Myxococcus guangdongensis: one gene and its partner. The protein of the gene in region 1 interacts with the protein of each later gene in a pairwise test. Links are inferred from orthologs where the notes say so. Each region holds a gene or a part of one and is shown in the gene's direction. Other genes may lie near its edges. The genes, in order: LXT21_RS38960 and lysA.

What was found.
Region 2: the proteins of LXT21_RS38960 (region 1) and lysA interact in binary tests that used the Escherichia coli proteins (3 or more experiments, as listed by UniProt). The link is inferred for Myxococcus guangdongensis from one-to-one orthologs.

Annotation. Positions count from the first base shown.
Region 1 is NZ_JAJVKW010000018.1:159,839-170,522, forward strand. The notes cover bases 4,759-7,570. They hold LXT21_RS38960 (response regulator transcription factor), read left to right. Parts: upstream 4,759-5,712; coding sequence 5,713-6,429; downstream 6,430-7,570. Other genes in these bases: LXT21_RS38950 (hypothetical protein), read right to left, coding at 4,759-5,204; LXT21_RS38955 (hypothetical protein), read left to right, coding at 5,376-5,702; LXT21_RS38965 (sensor histidine kinase), read left to right, coding at 6,426-7,570. Outside these bases: LXT21_RS38930 (hypothetical protein), read right to left, coding at 1-23; LXT21_RS38935 (DUF4142 domain-containing protein), read right to left, coding at 287-955; LXT21_RS38940 (zinc metalloprotease), read left to right, coding at 1,237-2,124; LXT21_RS38945 (alpha/beta hydrolase family protein), read left to right, coding at 2,648-3,877; more of LXT21_RS38950, read right to left, coding at 3,891-4,758; more of LXT21_RS38965, read left to right, coding at 7,571-7,808; LXT21_RS38970 (hypothetical protein), read right to left, coding at 7,811-8,518; LXT21_RS38975 (hypothetical protein), read right to left, coding at 8,562-9,269; LXT21_RS38980 (SpoIID/LytB domain-containing protein), read right to left, coding at 9,282-10,684. UniProt on the Escherichia coli protein: Response regulator member of the two-component regulatory system CpxA/CpxR which responds to envelope stress response by activating expression of downstream genes including cpxP, degP, dsbA and ppiA.
Region 2 is NZ_JAJVKW010000008.1:297,294-303,696, reverse strand. The notes cover bases 3,472-6,403. They hold lysA (diaminopimelate decarboxylase), read left to right. Parts: upstream 3,472-4,282; coding sequence 4,283-5,524; downstream 5,525-6,403. Other genes in these bases: dapA (4-hydroxy-tetrahydrodipicolinate synthase), read left to right, coding at 5,541-6,403; LXT21_RS25175 (hypothetical protein), read left to right, coding at 4,041-4,286; LXT21_RS25180 (TIGR04551 family protein), read left to right, coding at 3,472-4,038. Outside these bases: non-homologous end joining protein Ku, read left to right, coding at 173-1,180; mutM (bifunctional DNA-formamidopyrimidine glycosylase/DNA-(apurinic or apyrimidinic site) lyase), read left to right, coding at 1,253-2,074; more of LXT21_RS25180, read left to right, coding at 2,203-3,471. UniProt on the Escherichia coli protein: Specifically catalyzes the decarboxylation of meso-diaminopimelate (meso-DAP) to L-lysine. Is not active against the DD- or LL-isomers of diaminopimelate.

The DNA of each region.
Region 1 (10,684 bases):
GCCGCCGGCAGGAATGGCCCCACGGGCGTGGCGCCCTCCGGCGGGACAGGCGGGACATGGGGCGCGGACGTCGCGCACGAGCACAGGACGACACACCACCAGGCAGCTACCCACTTCCAGGCATTCGCCATGCGTCGGGATAAACACCCACCGCCCACCGCGTCAACCCAGGAGCGCACGGGGCGCCCAGCGCCGCACACAGCATCCCTCCTGAAAAGACACCGCGCGGTGACACCGGAACCCCGGGTCACCGCGCGGGCCTCGTCATGCGTCGAGAACGCCCGTCCTAGCGGCGGAAGGACTTCTCCATCTCCTTGGCCTGCCGCTCGTTGCTCGCGATGCCCTCGCGCGTGCCGCGCAAGAGCTCGCTGAAGGCGGCGTCGGTGCGGTACTTGTCCATGCCGTCCTTCACCATGTCCTGACCCTTCTTGCCGTCATCCGCGACGCGCGACAGGAAGTCCTTGTCGAACTCCCTCCCGTTCTTCTCGCGCAGCTTGTCCAGGTCCTTCTCCGCCTCGGTGATGGCCTTGTTCAGGCGCTCATCGACGCCCTCCATCTTCTTGTCGTAGCCCTCCTGCATCGCGCCGGAGCCGCCCGTGCCGGACTGGGGAGGCCGCGACAGGTCGATGGTCGCCACTTCAATCTGCTTGCTGTCCGCCCAGGCCTTCAGGCCGGACAGGTGCCGCTTGTGGTCATCCACCAGCTTCTGCGCGAACGTGCGCACCTTTGCGTCCTGCGTCTTCTCCAGCGCCAGGTTGCCCAGGGCAATCTGCTTGGCGTCGAAGAGCGCCAGCTTGCCGACGTACAGCTCCTTCTCGGCCGCGGCCTCACCGATGCGCTTCTGCTCCTTGTGGTCCTTCTTCGCCTCGTCCGCGAGCGCGGAGCCCGTCATCGAGCCGAACACCAGCGCCGCCGCCAGGGCCGCCACACCACCACCACGATTCCTTCGAGCCATGCCGTCCTCCTGGACAGGGATTGCCGGAAAGTGGTCCAGCCTCCGCGCCCCGGCAAACGACGCCCGCCCGTCAGCCCCTCCCCCCTGTGCGAGCCCTGTCGATTTCCCGTGGCCGCTCTCCGGGTATTTCCGAGCCAATTAAAGACATTTTACATCCACCCCTCCCGCTGGAGCACCCATGTCTCATACACCCACCCGCGCGGGCTCCCGTCTGTACAGGGATTGACTCTCGCTGTTTCATTCGAGTATCCAATGAATCAGCAACTTCCCTGGAGTTGACAATGATTGGCAGCGTCGCGAAGAGGAATGGTCGGCTGGCCGTGGTCGCGGGTGCACTGTTGAGCCTGGCCGCGTGTCGCGGTGACGAGGCTCCGGCGGCGGAGGCCCCGGCGGAGACCACGGAGCAGGTCGCGGCGCACCGCGGCTGCGCGGCGGAGGAGCCCTCGGCGGAGGAGCGTCAGGCCATCGACGCGTTCCTGGCCACGCGCAAGGGCGAGCTGCGCGCGGTGGGCTCGGTGACGGTGCCGACGTACTTCCACGTCGTCAACAAGGGCACGGGCATCGCGAACGGAGACATCCCCGAGTCGCAGATCAACGCGCAGCTCACGGTGCTGAACCAGGCCTACCAGGGCACGTCGTTCCGCTTCGTGCTCCAGGGCATCACCCGCACCACGAACTCCAAGTGGTACGCGCTCAAGAGCGGCAGCGCCAACGAGCGCGCCATGAAGAAGGCGCTGCGCCAGGGTGGCAAGGAGAGCCTCAACATCTACTCGGCGAACCTGAGCGGCGGCCTCCTGGGCTGGGCGACGTTCCCCTCCAGCTACGCGTCCAACCCGCAGCAGGACGGCGTGGTCCTCCTCTACAGCAGCGTCCCTGGCGGCACGGCGGCGCCCTACAACGAGGGCGACACGGGCACGCACGAGGTCGGCCACTGGCTGGGCCTGTACCACACGTTCCAGGGCGGCTGCACCGGCGCGGGCGACAGCGTCAGCGACACCCCGGCCGAGGCCTCTCCCGCGTACGGCTGCCCCGCCGGCCGCGACACCTGCTCGGGTGGCGGCGCGGACCCCATCACCAACTTCATGGACTACACCGACGACAGCTGCATGAACACGTTCAGCGCCGGTCAGATCACGCGCGCCGATGACCTGACGGCGGCGTACCGCTAGTCACGACGTTCGACCGACAGCCCATCCGTCGGACCCGACGCCGGGGTCTCCCACGTGGAGGCTCCGGCGTCGTCATGTCGGGTTGCGCAGTTGGTTGCCCTCCTGAAGCAGACGCCCCGCGAAGAGCCCGACCTCAGACGTCGCATCGCCTCGTTGCTCGACATCTTCGGATGTGCCGAAGCGTTCCCCGCCCTGCGGAGAGCTCTTCAGCCCCCCGCAGGAGTCCGATGAGCTCCATCTCACCGCGCGCCATGCCGCGGCAGTCCTCGGCCTCCCGTCACGAGAGTTCGTGCGGCTTCATGAAGGAGCGGAGGCCTGGCTTCCACCCCGGTTCTCGCACGATGGGTGGTGCAGCGAGTGCCTGGCGTACTGTCGTTGATGTGCCAAACGTGCCCCGGTGAAAGCGGCCTGGAGGGCCAGGGGCTGTCCGGGTGGAGGTCTTCGCGGACCGCGTGCGATTCGCCGGGTGGCCCTTAACCATTCAGGGGAACGTGGGTTGTAGAGGACAACTCGGAGCCTCGACATGTCCCGCCTTCGCCTGCTTGCCCTCCTCGGTGTGTCCCTCGTCTCGGCGTGTTCCTCGTCAGCGAATGACTCGGAAGGCCCTCCTTCCGACGAGGGGGTCCTCACGGGCCCGGATGCCGGCACCCCGGAGGATGGGGGCACCTCCGCGGACAGCGGCACACCCGTGGACCCCACCGCTGACGCCGGGACGGAGGACGAGGACATCACCGCGAGCGTCTGCTCCACCCTCCCCTTCCCCTCCCCCTGTGTCGAGCCGCAGCCCGGGACCCTCGTCACCGCGGCGAGCGACTGGGGCGTGCCCGGCCCCCATGCCGTCACCGTGGAGCGCGTGGCGAATCCGCATCCGGTGGCACGAGGACAGGTCCTCACCTACCGGCCGACGGGGCTGACCTCCGTCCCCGTCCTCTTCTTCTCGCACGCGTTCGGCGCCACGGACGCGGACCTGTACGCCGAGCTGTTCCAGATGCTCGCGAGCCAGGGCTACGCCGTCGTCTTCGTCCCCTACCCGCTCACCCCCGACGTCGAGCGTCCGAACGAAGCCCGCTACGACTGTCTGTGGCAGGGCTTCCTCGCCGCTGTCGCCCAGCAGCAGGGCCGCTTCGACCTGACGCGCGTGGGGTTCTTCGGCCACAGCTATGGCGGCGCCGCGACACCGGACATGGCGCGCCGGGGCTTCGTCGAGCGGGGCTGGGGAAGCAACGGGCGGTTCATCTTCTCGATGGCGCCCTGGTACTCGTGGGGCCGCGACTACCCGACGCTGCCGCTCGACGTGCGCGCCGTCATCCAGGTGTACGCGGACGACGAGGTCAACGACCACGCCACCGCCGTCCAGGACATCTGGAACAAGTTGCCCACAGGCCTGGAGCGCGCGTGGCACACGGTGCAGAGCGACGCGTGTGGCTGCGGGCTCAACGCCACGCACACCGTGCCGATGTCCCGCGCGGGCCTCACCAACAACCCGGAGAACGTCCTCAACAGTCAGGACCGTCTGGCCGTCTGGCGACCGCTGCATGCGCTCGCCGTCTATGCCTTCACCGGCAACAGCTCCGCCCGGGACGTGGCCTTCGGGACGGACCGGAGCCAGGGCCACTGGCTCGCCTGCCGGGGCCGACAGGTGCGCCCGCTCCTCACGAGCCGCACCGTGCCACTGCCCACCGCGTGCCACGCCTACACGTACCCGTACGCGGACCGCTGCCAGTACGCGGACCCCGGCACGCCCTGCCCCTGAGGCCGGCCCTCCGTCACGGACTGCGCGGGCAGGCGGGCGGCTCCGATGGGCAGCGGCCGCCCGCGTCCTTCGGGGTTGTCTGCGTGCACTCCATGATGTGCTCGAAGGTGGTGCTCGTCGCCAGGTCGATGGCCGCGCCGTCCCACCCGCGCAGGATGCCGTGGCCCGCGCTGTACTCGATGCGCGCGTTCGCGATGAACGGCGCCGCGGGCTCCTGGAACACCAGGATGGCCGAGCTCACGTCGAACGAGTCCGGCAGGTAGTTGCACCCGAACCCCGAGCACTGGCACGGCCCGCCCGCGTAGCGCACCACCACGGACTCCAGCCGGGACTCCGGGTTCAGCCCCTCGAAGCTGATGCCCGCCCAGGCCCCCACGACCGGGTGCTCCAGGGCCGACGTGAAGACGATGGGCTTCGCCGCCGTGCCCGCCGCGACGAGCGTGCTGTTCGCGAAGACCACGCGCAGCATCGTCTCCGGCTCGAAGCGCAGCTCCGCGCCCGCCTCGATGGTGAGCTTCGCGGGTGCGTTCAGCGCACCCACCTGGAGCCCCTCCAGCCGATACGGCACACCCAAGTCCTTCAACGTCGCGTCCGCCCCCAGGTAGTACACCGACGACGACGCGATGGACGGCCCCACGAAGAGGGTATCCTCCACGTTGCCCGTATACGTCCCCGTGGGCAGCGTCCCCAAGGCGTTGGGATTGACCATCATCGGATGGGGCCGTGCCTCGTTCCCCGCGTCCCGGATGGTCAGGTCCGACGAGCCCTCCGCGAACCCCGCCGTGCCATTGAGCATGATGCCAGGCCCGCGCGAGTTCTGGATGGTGACGTGCTGGACGAACAGCGGCCGGGGACCGGGCAGCTCCGCGCCCGCGTTCACCCGCACCGTGGCCAGCGCCGCCCCAGGGTCACCTCCCCCCGAGAACACCACCCACGACAGCCGCGCCGAACCTCCCGTGCCAATGAGCAGCTCTCCCCATGGCCTGCCCGACTCGTCAGGATCGAAGCGGATGGGCTGCTCCTTGCTCCCCTCCACCCGGAGCACGCCTCCGCTGTCCACCTGGAGCGAGGCCCCAGGCGCGATGTGCACCGTCACACAAGGCGCCACGGTGACCTGTCCTCGAAGGGTCAGGTTGCTGGTGATGACGTGAGTGCTGCCCGCGGCCCAGGTCTCCGAGGTGGTCACCAGCCCCTGGTGCTCGACGGCCGCGCCCGAGACGGCGGGACACGACTTGCCATCGGGCGTTTGTGAGTCCTCGGAACAACCGGAGACCAGCATGGCACTCAGCATCAATGGAAGCACGAGACGTCGCGACGAGACCTGCATGGCACCTTCCCCAAGACGGATGGACTGCCCCCCTGCGCGCGACCATGGCCCATCCGCTCCGGCGCGCCAATCCCGTCGTTACAATCGTTTACATGCGCCACATACCCACGCGACATCGCGCGTCTTGAGTGCGCACCATCCCGAGAGGTCCAAGGTTCCTGGGGGTTCGCGATGTCCCTGTGTCAGACCCGCCGTACCGATGTGTCCCGCGCCGTGTTCCTGGTCCTCGGCGCCTGCCTCCTGGTGGCGACGTCGACGTATGCCGCGCTCCAGGAGCGCCCTCTCGTCGCGGCCCGGAACGAAGCGCTGTCCTTCACCCCGCTGACGGACCTGTCCGTGCATCAGCAGGCCCTGGTCGACCTGTGGCGACGGCCCTCGACTCCATCGCAGTGGGGACAGTGGTTGGTGGACGGAGGGGTGTGGCAGCTGCGCAGGCTGCAGCCCCGGGAGTGGGTGAAGCAGCTCATGGCATCGGGTCCGGGCGCCGAGCGGAACTAGACTTCGACCCATGGCCTCGTCACCCGCCTCCGCCATCGAAGTGCTCCTCATCGAGGACGACGCGCACCTGGCGCGGCTCACCGCCGAGTACCTGGAGCGTCAGGGCGTGAAGACCTGCATCGCGCGGGACGGAGAGCAGGGGCTGGTGGAGGCCTCGCGGCGCGCGTTCGACGCCATCCTCATCGACATCATGCTGCCCCGGAAGGACGGGCTCACCGTGTGCCGGGAGCTGCGGGAGCGCTCGGCGGTGCCCATCCTCATGCTCACCGCGCGCGGAGAAGAGGCGGACCGGGTGATGGGGTTGGAGCTGGGCGCGGATGACTATCTGCCCAAGCCCTTCTCGTCGCGAGAGCTGCTCGCGCGCATCCAGGCCCTGGTGCGCCGCAGCCGGGGACACCTGGGTCCCACGCGCGACGTGGTCCGCGTGGGTGGCCTCTCGCTGAACCGGAGCGCCATGCGGGCCTCGCTGAACGGACAGACGCTGTCGCTCACGCGGCACGAGTTCACGCTGCTCCTGGGGCTCGCCGAGCGGGCGGGCCGGGTGCTGTCCCGAGAGCAACTGCTGGAGCTGGCGAAGGGCGGAGACCCGGAGGGCCCCGTGGACCGGGCCATCGACGTCCACGTATCCCGGCTGCGCCAGAAGCTGGGTGACGACGCGCGCAACCCGCGCATGCTCAAGACGGTGCGTGGCGTGGGGTACGTACTGGAACAGGGTGAGGAGTCATGAAGCTCTCCGAGCACCTGCGCCCGCGCCGGATGTTCTGGCGCATCTATCTCTACGGCCTGCTGATGCTGGGGAGCGCCGTCCTCGCCCTGGGCATCATCGCCGAGGCCATCGAGGCCCAAGGCGGGGGGCGCATTCCCGCGCTGGACCGCAAGCTCGAACAGGTGGTGAAGCTCGCGCCGACGGACGCACCCGAGCTCGAAGCGCTGATGCAGTCCATCGCCACGGAGCACGGGCGCAATGTCACGCTCTATGACCTGGAGGGACGATTGCGCCACAGCACGGCGAATCCTCCCCCTCCCATGCTCGACGAGAACGAGTGGAAGACCGTCCGTCTGGGGTACAGCTGGATCACCCGCGAGGAGGGCCCGCTCTGGGTGACGCTCACATGGCGAGGCTCGACGCTGGAGGGCTACATGCTCCGCGATGCCTCCACCACGCGACGGGGCTACTTCTATCTCGGCCTCGTCGTCACCGTCGTCCTGCTGGTGCTCGCGCTGCTGTCCATCCCGCTCGCGCGCGCCATCGCGTCTCCGCTGGAGCGACTGACCCAGGTGGTGGGCGAGTTCGGCCAGGGGCAACTGTCCGCGCGCGCGAACCTGAAGGGCCGCAACGAGGTGGCGATGCTGGGCCGCGCCTTCGACGAGATGGCGGCGCGCAAGGAGGCCCTCATCCGGGGACAGAAGGAGCTGATGGCCAACGTCTCCCACGAGCTGCGCACGCCCCTGGCGCGCCTGGGCGTGACGCTGGACCTCGTCGAAGATGGCCAGCCCGAGGAGCTGGCGACCCGGCTCCCGGAGCTGCGTCGCGACATCGGTGAGCTCCAGCAGCTGGTCGACGGGGTGATGCAGATGGCGAGGCTCGACCTGGAGACGAACCAGGCGGGACAGCCAGGACCGCGCGTCCAGCGGGTGAGCGTGTCGCTGCCGGACTTCCTGCGAGACACCGCCGAGCGCTTCCAGCGCGCCGCGCCCGAGTGTCCGCTCGCGCTCGAGCTGCCCGAGGCGCTGCCCGCGCTGGAGGTGGACCCGGTGCTGGTGCGCCGCGCGCTCCACAACCTGCTCGACAACGCGCGCAAGTACTCGGGGCCGGGGAGCGCCGTGACGCTGCGGGCCTCCGTCGATGGAGACACCGTGCGACTGGAGGTCGAGGACCGGGGCATCGGCGTGAGCGCCACGGACCTGCCTCAGCTCACCACGCCCTTCTTCCGCACGGACCGCAGCCGCGCGCGGGAGACAGGTGGCGTCGGGCTGGGGCTCACGCTGGTGCGCCGCATCGTCGAGGCGCACGGCGGCACGCTGTCGTTCCAGCACGCCCCGGAGCAAGGCACCCGCGCGACGCTCGTGTTCCCGAAGTCGCCGGGCCTCCAGTCCGCGGCCTGAGCTCAGAGGCCCTTCTTCTGCCTCAGCGCCTGTTCGACCTCGGGGAGGAACGGACCTCCCCCCGTCTGCACATGTGCCCAGGCCTTGGACGTATGCAGGACACCGCCATGGATGACCTCGGGGACGAAGGTCCGCGGGTGATGTGACGGTTCGCCGACGTCGACGTCCGGGGTGAAGGACTGCCAGCCCTTGCCGCCCACGATGAGCGTGCGGTAGGCCTCGGGCACCGAGCGAGGCGCGCCAGCCTTGGCCCAGATGGCGGTGTGCGAATCGAGCACCACGGCCCTCGCGATGAGCGTGCTGCTCGTCCCCAGGCTCGCCTCCGAATCACCGCCCGAACCGACGATGACTCCGGACGCCACGACGTCGCCGTCCACCGCCACACGCGCGCTGCTCTCGAAGCGGATGTTGCGGGCCCGGAGCTGGCCCGTGATGAACAACGTGCTGACCGCGTAGTCATCCGTCGTGCAGACGAGGTCACCGCTCGTCACCAGGTCGCCGTCGATGACCAGCACCCAGGGGCCATCCCCCGTCATCAGGTCGTGGTCCACGTGGAGGCCACCCTCGATGAGGCGAGGACGGGGCTCCTCGTCGACCAGCGTGCGGTTCTCCAGCAGCCAGTCCCGCATGTCATGTCCCTTGAAGCGCTCCGCGAGCTCCTCGAACGAGACCTCGCGCCCCAGCATGTCCAACGTCTCAGCATCCGCCATGCGTGGAGCCTCCCACAGGGAGGCTCACTCCGCATCCACGTCATCAGAGGCCGCGCTTCGCCTTCAGCGCGCGCTCGACCTCCGGGAGGAACGGACCGAGCCCCGCGCGGGCACGCACCATCGCCTTGTCGACGTCCAGGATGTCGACGTCGAGGACCTCGGGGACGAAGGTCGCCTCGTGAAGCTTCAGGGCGCTCACGTCCACGTCCTGCGTGAACTCCTGCCAGGCCCTGCCGCCCACGATGAGCGTGCGGAAGGCCTCCTGGATGGAGGACTTTCCACCCCCGGTCGCCCAGATGGAGGTGTGCGCATCCAAGAGCACCGCCAGCGCGGTCAGCGTCCCACTCGTGCCCAGGTTCGCCTCGGAGTCACCTCCCGTGCCGACGACGACTCCCGACGCCACCAGGTCCCCATCCACCGCCACGCGCGCGCTGCTCATGTAGCGGACGTTGCGAGCGCGGAGCTGGCCCGTCACCAGCAGTGAGCTGGTGGCGTAGTCGCCCGTGGTGAACTTCACATCTCCCGTCGTCACCAGGTCGCCGTCGATGACCAGCACCCACGGCCCGCTCCCCGTCTCCAGGTCGTGGTCCACGTGGAGGCTGCCCTCGATGAGCCGAGGCCGGGGCTCCTCGTCGACCAGCGTGCGGTTGCCCATCAACCAGGACAACAGCTCATGGCCGCGAAAGCGCTCCGCGAGCTCTTCGAACGACACTTCTCGCCCCATCGCATCCAGTCGCTTCACATCGGCCATCCGTCAGGCCCCCTACTCCACATCGAGAGGCGCCGGCCGCTTCTTCCCGTACGCGGCCTCGAGAATCGCATCGCTGCGAAGGCCGCTCGCCTTCGCCGCCTCCACGTCCAAGCCCTCACCGTGTCCACGTCCACGTCCCTCGAACACGAGCACGCTCCCGTTGAACGAGGCCGTGCGCGGACACGACGGCAGCTTCAACCCCGAGCGCAACAGCTCACACGGCAGCGAGCGCCCATCCTCATACGTCGCCGTCCCATCGCGTTCGGTGAGCAGGTAGTTCACCCGGCCCGCCTCGAAGCGCAGCGACACCAACCCGCGCCCGAGCAGCCGCTCCACCTCCCCGCGCGGGCGCTCCTGCTTCCAGGGCTCCTCGCCGCCCTGCGAGAAGAGCAGCCACTCCTTCCACCTCAGCGCGGGCATCCCCAGCGCCTTCGCGTCATCGCGCTGCACGCGCACCGTGCCTCGGAAGGCCTGACAGTGCGTCGTGTCGCAGACCGCGCGGCCCGGGTGTCGGCTGTGCCGCTCGTTGTGCGCAACCACGCGCGCCAGCGCCACGCGTGCCTCGCCCTTCAGCGCCACGTCCTCCGCCGCCACCACGCCCGCCGTGTATTGCAACCGCGTGGTGCGGAACACGAAGTCCGAGCCCCGCCGCGCCTTCATCGCGCTCGGTGACGTGGGCACGCCCTCGGGTGGCCGATACGCTGGCGGAGGCGACCAGGTGAACACGCCCGCGTAGTCGCGCCCCTCCTCCGGTCCCTTCGGGAAGCGCACGCGCCACGGCGCGCCCAGACACACCGCCGCGCCCTTCGTCGTCAGCGTCTCCAGCCGCGCCCACTCCACTGGCGAGGACTTGGGCATCCCACCGTCCACCGAGAACCCCACGCCCGGACACCGCGCCTCCACCTCCCGCGCGGGCACCAACCCCAACACCTGCACCCGCGCCGCCTCCACGCCCGCCTGCTTGCGCGCACGCGTCAGCGCCGCCGGAATCTCCTCCGCGAACTGCCGAGGCATCTTCCCCGGCCGCACCGCCACCACCACCAGGTCCTCGTCCACCGCCGCAATCCAGCCGTACTGCGGACGGCTCGCCGCGTCCCGCACCGTCCCCGTCTTCGTCGCCACGCCCGACAGCGCCTTCGAAGCGGGCAGCTCCGCCAACGTCCCGCGGTCCGCGTTGTCCGCGAGCAGCGCCAGCACGTCCGGCCGCGCCTCCGCCAGCAGCCGATACGCCTGCGCCAGTCCCCACGGCGACAGCGACAGCGTCGAGCGCAGCCCCACCATGTCCGCCATGTCCGCGGGCGTCCCCGTCAGCCCCAGCGCCGACAGCACCGGGCCCCACGCACCAAAGGCCCTGGGCGCCGAGCCCGCCGCCTCCCAGTCCAGGAAGTACCCGTTGCACGAGCGCAGGAGCGCCG
Region 2 (6,403 bases), on another replicon or contig:
CCACGGCAAGCCCCTCGTGCCGCTTCCGACCGACAGCGGACCCGCGCCGCCCGAGGCGCCGGAGGGCTCGCGTGCCCTCCGATGGTGCGTGCGAGCCTTGCCGCGGTGCTCGGGGCCATCGACGTTTCATGAAAGCGGTGTCGGTCGTGGATGACACCGCGAGGAGGTCGTCATGGCGCGTCCGGTCTGGGTGGGCTCGTTGAGCTTCGGGCGGGTGGCGCTCCCGGTGAGGCTGCACGGCGTCGTCGCCTCCCGGCAGGCCCGCTTCCACCTGCTGCATGACGCGGACGGCGCCCGCATCCAGAACAAGCGGGTGTGCTCCGCGGAGGGCGAGGAGGTGCCGCTCGAGCACGTGGTGCGGGGCTACACGCTGGAGGACGGCCGGCACGTCACGGTGACGAGCGGCGAGCTGGACGCGCTGGACCCGGTGTCGAGCCGGGTCATCGCGCTGGAGGAGTTCGTGGACCCGGCGCAGGTGGACCCCTTGCTGCTGGACACGTCGTACCACCTGGTGCCGGCGCGCGGCGCGGAGCCGGCGTATGCGCTGATGGCGGAGGCGCTGCGTGCGTCGGGCCGCGTGGGCGTGGGGCGGCTGGTGCTGTACCAGAAGGGGCACCTGTGTCTGGTGCGGCCTCACGCGCGCGGGCTCGTGCTGTCCACCTTGCACGCCGTGGACGAGGTGGTGTCGCAGGAGCAGCTCCCCGAGCTGGAGACGACGGGCGCGAGCGTGGCGCCGGCCGAGCTGGACGCCGCGCTCCGGCTCATCGAGGCCCGCTCCACGACGTTCGACCCCCGGCGGCATCCGGACGAGCACCGCGAGCGGGTGATGGCCTTCCTGGAGCGACGGGCGCGCGCGCAGGCGAGGTCGCGGCGTGCTCCCCGGGCGGCACCCGAGGTGGGTGCTCCAGCAGGCGCCAAGGTGCGAGGTCTGGAGGCGACGCCGGCGGAAGGGGCGCTGCGGCTGCGTCCACGGCTCGCGGCGCGAGAGGTTCGGGAGGACTCGGGTGGGCTCGGCTCGAAGCCGTTCCCGGTGGAGCCGGGGAAGGGCGGGGCGCCGGATGATCCACGGGGGGCCTCCACGCCCTGGCCCCACGAGGCGCCCGGGTCGACGACCCCGTCTGTGACCCCGGAGGGCCGTGGCGGCCTGGGGGCGCTGGAGCCGAAGAAGCCTCGCGGGTGAGCCCGCGCCCGGGGGGGCCGCTGCAATTAATGCGTGGGCCGGGCTTGGGGCCGGTGCTATGTGCCCGGGCGGATGCCCGAGTTACCCGAAGTGGAGATCGCCCGGCGCAATCTGGTGCGCTGGTTCACGGGCCGTCGACTCGTGCGCGCGGAGGCGGATGACACCCGCGTCTTCCGCGGCGCCGACCGTGCGCGTTTCGCGCAGCTGCAGGGGCGACTGGAGTCGCTCGTTCGCCGGGGCAAGTACCTGCTCTTCTCCTTCGAGGAGGGGCGGGGCCTGTTGGGCCACCTGGGCATGACGGGCAAGTTCGTGCGCCGCGCCCCCACCGACGTCGTCCCCTACAGCCGCGCCCGCTTCCACCTGGACGACGACCAGGTGCTGCACTTCGCCGACGCGCGCATGTTCGGGCGCATGGAGCCGACCCCCGCCGCGGGCCTGCGCTCGCTCGACGTGGTGAAGGCCCTGGGGAGGGACCCGCTGGCGGACGGCCTCACCGCCGGCCAGCTGGAGCAGGCCGTGGCGTCCTCGAAACAGGACCTGAAGGTGGCGCTGATGGATCAGGCGCGCATCGCTGGCCTGGGCAACATCCACGCCGCGGAGGCCCTGTTCCGCGCCGGCCTGCACCCCGCGCGCAAGCCCTCCACCCTCACCCCGGACGACTGGAAGCGCCTGGTCCAGGCCATCCGGGAGAGCATCGACTTCGGCCTCGAGGAGCAGCAGGGCGAGGAGCCCGTGTACCTGGAGGACGGCGGCTCCGAGAACCCGTTCCTGGTGTACGGCCGCGGTGACGGCCCGTGCTCCAGGTGCGGCTCCCCGGTGGAGTCCTTCACCCAGGCCGGGCGCACCACCTACGCCTGTCCGAAGTGCCAACCCCGGGGGAGGGCAGGGAAATGACCCCGGGCGTCCTGTCGTCAACGGCGCGAACCGACGTCCCGGTTGGCGTTGACACCCCCCTGTCCCATGGCTTGAATCGCCCGCCTTTCCGACCCGGCCGCCCTGAGCGGCCCTGGAGATCGTTGCCCATGTCTCACGTCCTGCTGGCGGCGCTGCTCGTCGCTTCCTCCACGGCCACCGCCCAGGTGCCCGCCGGGGGCACGCCTCCGCCCGCGCCCGCGCCCGCGGAGGCCGCGCCCGCCCCCGCCCCCGAGGCTCCGGCCGCCTCCCCCGAGCAGCCCGCCGCCGCCCAGCCCGCCGCCGTGCCCGCGGGTGAGACGGTCACCCAGGACGACCTGGAGGCCACCAAGCAGGAGCTGCGCGGAGAGATTCGCGCCGAGGCCGCCAAGCAGTCCCTCAACGGCGAGGAGTGGAGCGAGGAGTACCCCGAGGAGAAGCGCAAGCTGGAGGTCTTCCAGCTCGACGGCTACTTCCGCCTGCGCCCCACGCTCTTCTACAAGTTCGACCTGGGCCGGCTGCCCGCCACGATTCCGGGGCAGGACCTCTTCCCGCGCTCCTCGCGCGTGTCGGCGAACACCCAGTCGTTCGCCACCATGCGCCTGCGCCTGGACCCCACGTTCAACGTGTCCGAGCAGGTGAAGATCAAGCTGCAGGTGGACGGCCTGGACAACCTGGTGCTCGGCTCCACGCCGGACACGCTCTACCCGGGTGACACGCGCAACGTCTTCACCATCTTCTCCGAGGACCAGGAGTCCCTGGGCAACACGCTGTCGGACTCCATCAAGCTGCGCCGCGCCTACGGCGAGGTGAACACGCCGGTGGGCATCCTGCGCTTCGGCCGCATGGGCAGCCACTGGGGCCTGGGCATGCTGCGCAACGACGGCAACTGCTTCGACTGCGACTTCGGCGACACGGTGGACCGCATCCAGTTCGTCACCGAGCCGTTCGCCGGCTGGTACGTCACGCCGATGCTGGACTTCAACTCCGAGGGCTCGGTGTACCGCTCCGGCGCCCAGGGTGAGCCGGTGGATCTGACGCAGGCCGATGACGCCCACAGCTGGGTGCTCGCCATCGCCCGCCGGGACACGGACGCGCAGATCCGCTCCAAGCTCGACAACAACCAGGGTGTGCTCCAGTACGGCCTGCACTTCACCTACCGCACGCAGAACTACCAGGACATCACCAACGACACGACGGGGCAGGTGAGCTTCATCCCCCGCGACGCCAAGCTGTACGTCCCGGACTTCTGGCTGCGCTACGAGGAGCGCTCCTGGCGCATCGAGATGGAGCTGGCGGCGGTGCTCGGCAGCATCAACAGCCGCGGCCTCAGCCTGAACGAGTCGATGGCGGACCCCAGCCTGCGCGTGGCCCAGTTCGGCGGCGTGCTGCAGGGTGAGGTGAAGGCGGTGGAGAACAAGCTGACGGTGGGCCTGGAGCTGGGCTTCGCCTCCGGTGACAAGGCGCCGGGCTTCGGCAACTACCCGGGCCGCACCGGCTCCGGCAACCCGAACGGCCCCAACAACTACACGCAGCCGGGCGACGTGGAAGGTCCCCAGTACCGCTGCGACGCGGGCGGCTGCGCGGATGACGCCATCCGCAACTTCCGCTTCAACCGCGACTACCGCGTGGACCTCATCCTGTGGCGCCAGCTCATCGGCGGCATCACCGACGCGTTCTACATCCGCCCGTCCGTGAAGTACGCGGTGGCGCCGGGCATCGACGTGTACGGCCGGGTCATCTACTCGCAGGCGCTCTACGCGGAGTCGACGCCGTCGTTCACCAGCAAGTCGCTGGGCATCGAGCTCAACGCGGGCGTGGACTACACCACCGAGGACGGCTTCATCGCGGGCCTCGCCTACGGCATCCTCTTCCCGATGAGCGGCCTGCAGCAGTACCAGGAGGTGCTGCGTCGGGACCTGGAGACGCCGCACACCATCCGCGGCTGGCTGGGCGTGAAGTTCTAATCATGAAGCGCGCCCTCGCTTCGCCGAGCATCGCCGCCCTCCTCGTGCTGGGGATGGTGGCGTGTGGCATCAAGGGCGCGCCCAAGCCGCCGCTGGCGCCGAGCGCGCCGGCGACGGAGACGCCTCCTCCGCCGTCGGACACCGCGCCGACGACGGTGGCGCCCACCGGGCCCTCCGTGTCGCCGACGACGGATGGTGGCGTGGTGACGCCGACCACCACCACCGACGCGGACGCCGGAGTCCCGTGAGCTTCTTCACCTTTCGAAAGGGCGTGCTGCACGCGGAAGGCGTGCCGCTGCCCGCCATCGCGGACGCGGTGGGCACGCCCACCTACGTCTATTCCACCGCGGCGCTCACCGGGCACTTCGGCGCCGTCGTCGACGCCTTCGGCGAGGCCCGGCCGCTCATCTGCTACTCGGTGAAGGCCAACTCCAACCTCTCCATCCTGCGGCTGTTCGCGGGGCTGGGCGGGGGCTTCGACATCGTCTCCGGCGGAGAGCTGGCCCGCGTGCGGCAGGCGGGCGGCGAGGCCGCGAAGACGGTGTTCGCGGGCGTGGGCAAGACGCCGGAGGAGATGGCGGCCGCGCTGGACGCGGGCCTCCTCCTGTTCAACGTGGAGAGCGCCGAGGAGCTGGAGGCGCTGGACGCGGTGGGCCGGCGGCTCGGGAAGAAGGCGCCGTTCGCCCTGCGCGTGAATCCGGAGGTGGACGCGCGCACGCACCGCTACATCGCCACGGGCCTCAAGACGTCCAAGTTCGGTGTGCCCTTCGAGGAGGCGGTGGCGCTGTACGAGCGCTCCAAGAAGATGAAGGGCCTCAGGGCCGCGGGCCTGGACTGTCACATTGGCTCGCAGCTCACGCAGAGCTCGCCGGTGCGCGCGGCGCTCACCAAGGTCGCGGGGCTGTACCGCGAGCTCAAGGCGCGCAAGCACCCTCTGGAGTACCTGGACGTGGGCGGCGGGCTGGGCATCACGTACACGGACGAGACGCCCCCGTCGGTGGAGGAGTACGCGCGCGTGGTGCTCGCGGCCACGAAGGACACGGGCGCGCGGCTGGTGCTGGAGCCGGGGCGCTCCCTGGTGGGCAACGCGGGCGTGCTGCTCACGCGCGTGCTGTACCGCAAGCTGACGCCGGCCAGGCGCTTCGCCATCGTCGACGCGGGCATGAACGACTTGCTGCGGCCCGCCCTCTACGAGGCCCACCACGGCTTCGTCCCGCTGGTGAAGCGGCGGGGCAAGGAAGTGGAGGTGGATGTGGTGGGGCCGGTGTGTGAGTCCACCGACGTGCTGGCCAAGGCGCGCCCCCTGGTCCTCCCCCAGCCAGGCGAGCTGTATGCCTTCCTCAGCGCCGGGGCTTACGGCATGAGCATGGCTTCCAATTACAACTCCCGCCCCCGTCCGGCGGAGGTGCTGGTGGCCGAGTCGGCCTGGCGGGTGGTGCGCGAGCGCGAGCGCACCGAGGATCTCTGGCGCGGCGAGCGGGCCTGAACATATAAGCGCCGGCATGAAGACCTTCGAAGGCTCCATGACGGCGTTGGCCACCCCGTTCCGCAACGGCGCGCTCGACGAGTCGGCCTACCGGGCCCTGGTGCGGCAGCAAATCGAGGGCGGCACCCGCGTGCTCATCCCCATGGGCACCACGGGCGAGTCGGTCACCATGTCCGCGGACGAGCGCGCCCGCGCGGTGCGCGTGGTGGTGGAGGAGTCGAAGGGCCGGGCCCTGGTGGTGGGCGGCGCGGGCTCCAACAACACCGCCGAAGTCATCGAGAGCGTGGCGCGCGTGCGGGACGCGGGCGCGGACGGCACGCTCATCGTCACGCCGTACTACAACAAGCCCACGCAGACGGGCCTGGTGGAGCACTTCCGCGCGGTGGCGCGCGCCCACCCGGGCTTCCCCATCATCGCGTACAACGTCCCCGGTCGCACCGGCGTGGACCTGCTGCCGGAGACGGTGCAGCGGCTGTGCGACTTCCCGGAGGTGGTGGCCATCAAGGAGGCCACCGGCAACATGGCCCGGGCGGTGGACATCCTGGAGAAGTGCGGCGAGCGGCTGACGCTCCTGTCCGGTGACGACTTCACCGTGCTGCCCTTCATCGCCTGCGGTGGCAAGGGCGTCATCTCCGTGTCCTCCAACGTGGCGCCCCGGATGATGGCGGACCTGGTGGCGTCCGCGCGGGCCGGCGACTTCGCCAAGGCGCGCGAGCTCCAGGTGAAGCTCAACAACCTCCACCGGCTGCTCTTCGTGGAGTCGAGCCCCATCCCCGTGAAGTGGGGCCTGCACCTGTTGGGGCTCTTCGGGCCGGAGGTGCGGCTGCCGCTGGTGCCCATGACGGAGCCCAACGCGACGAAGCTCGCCGAGGAGCTGCG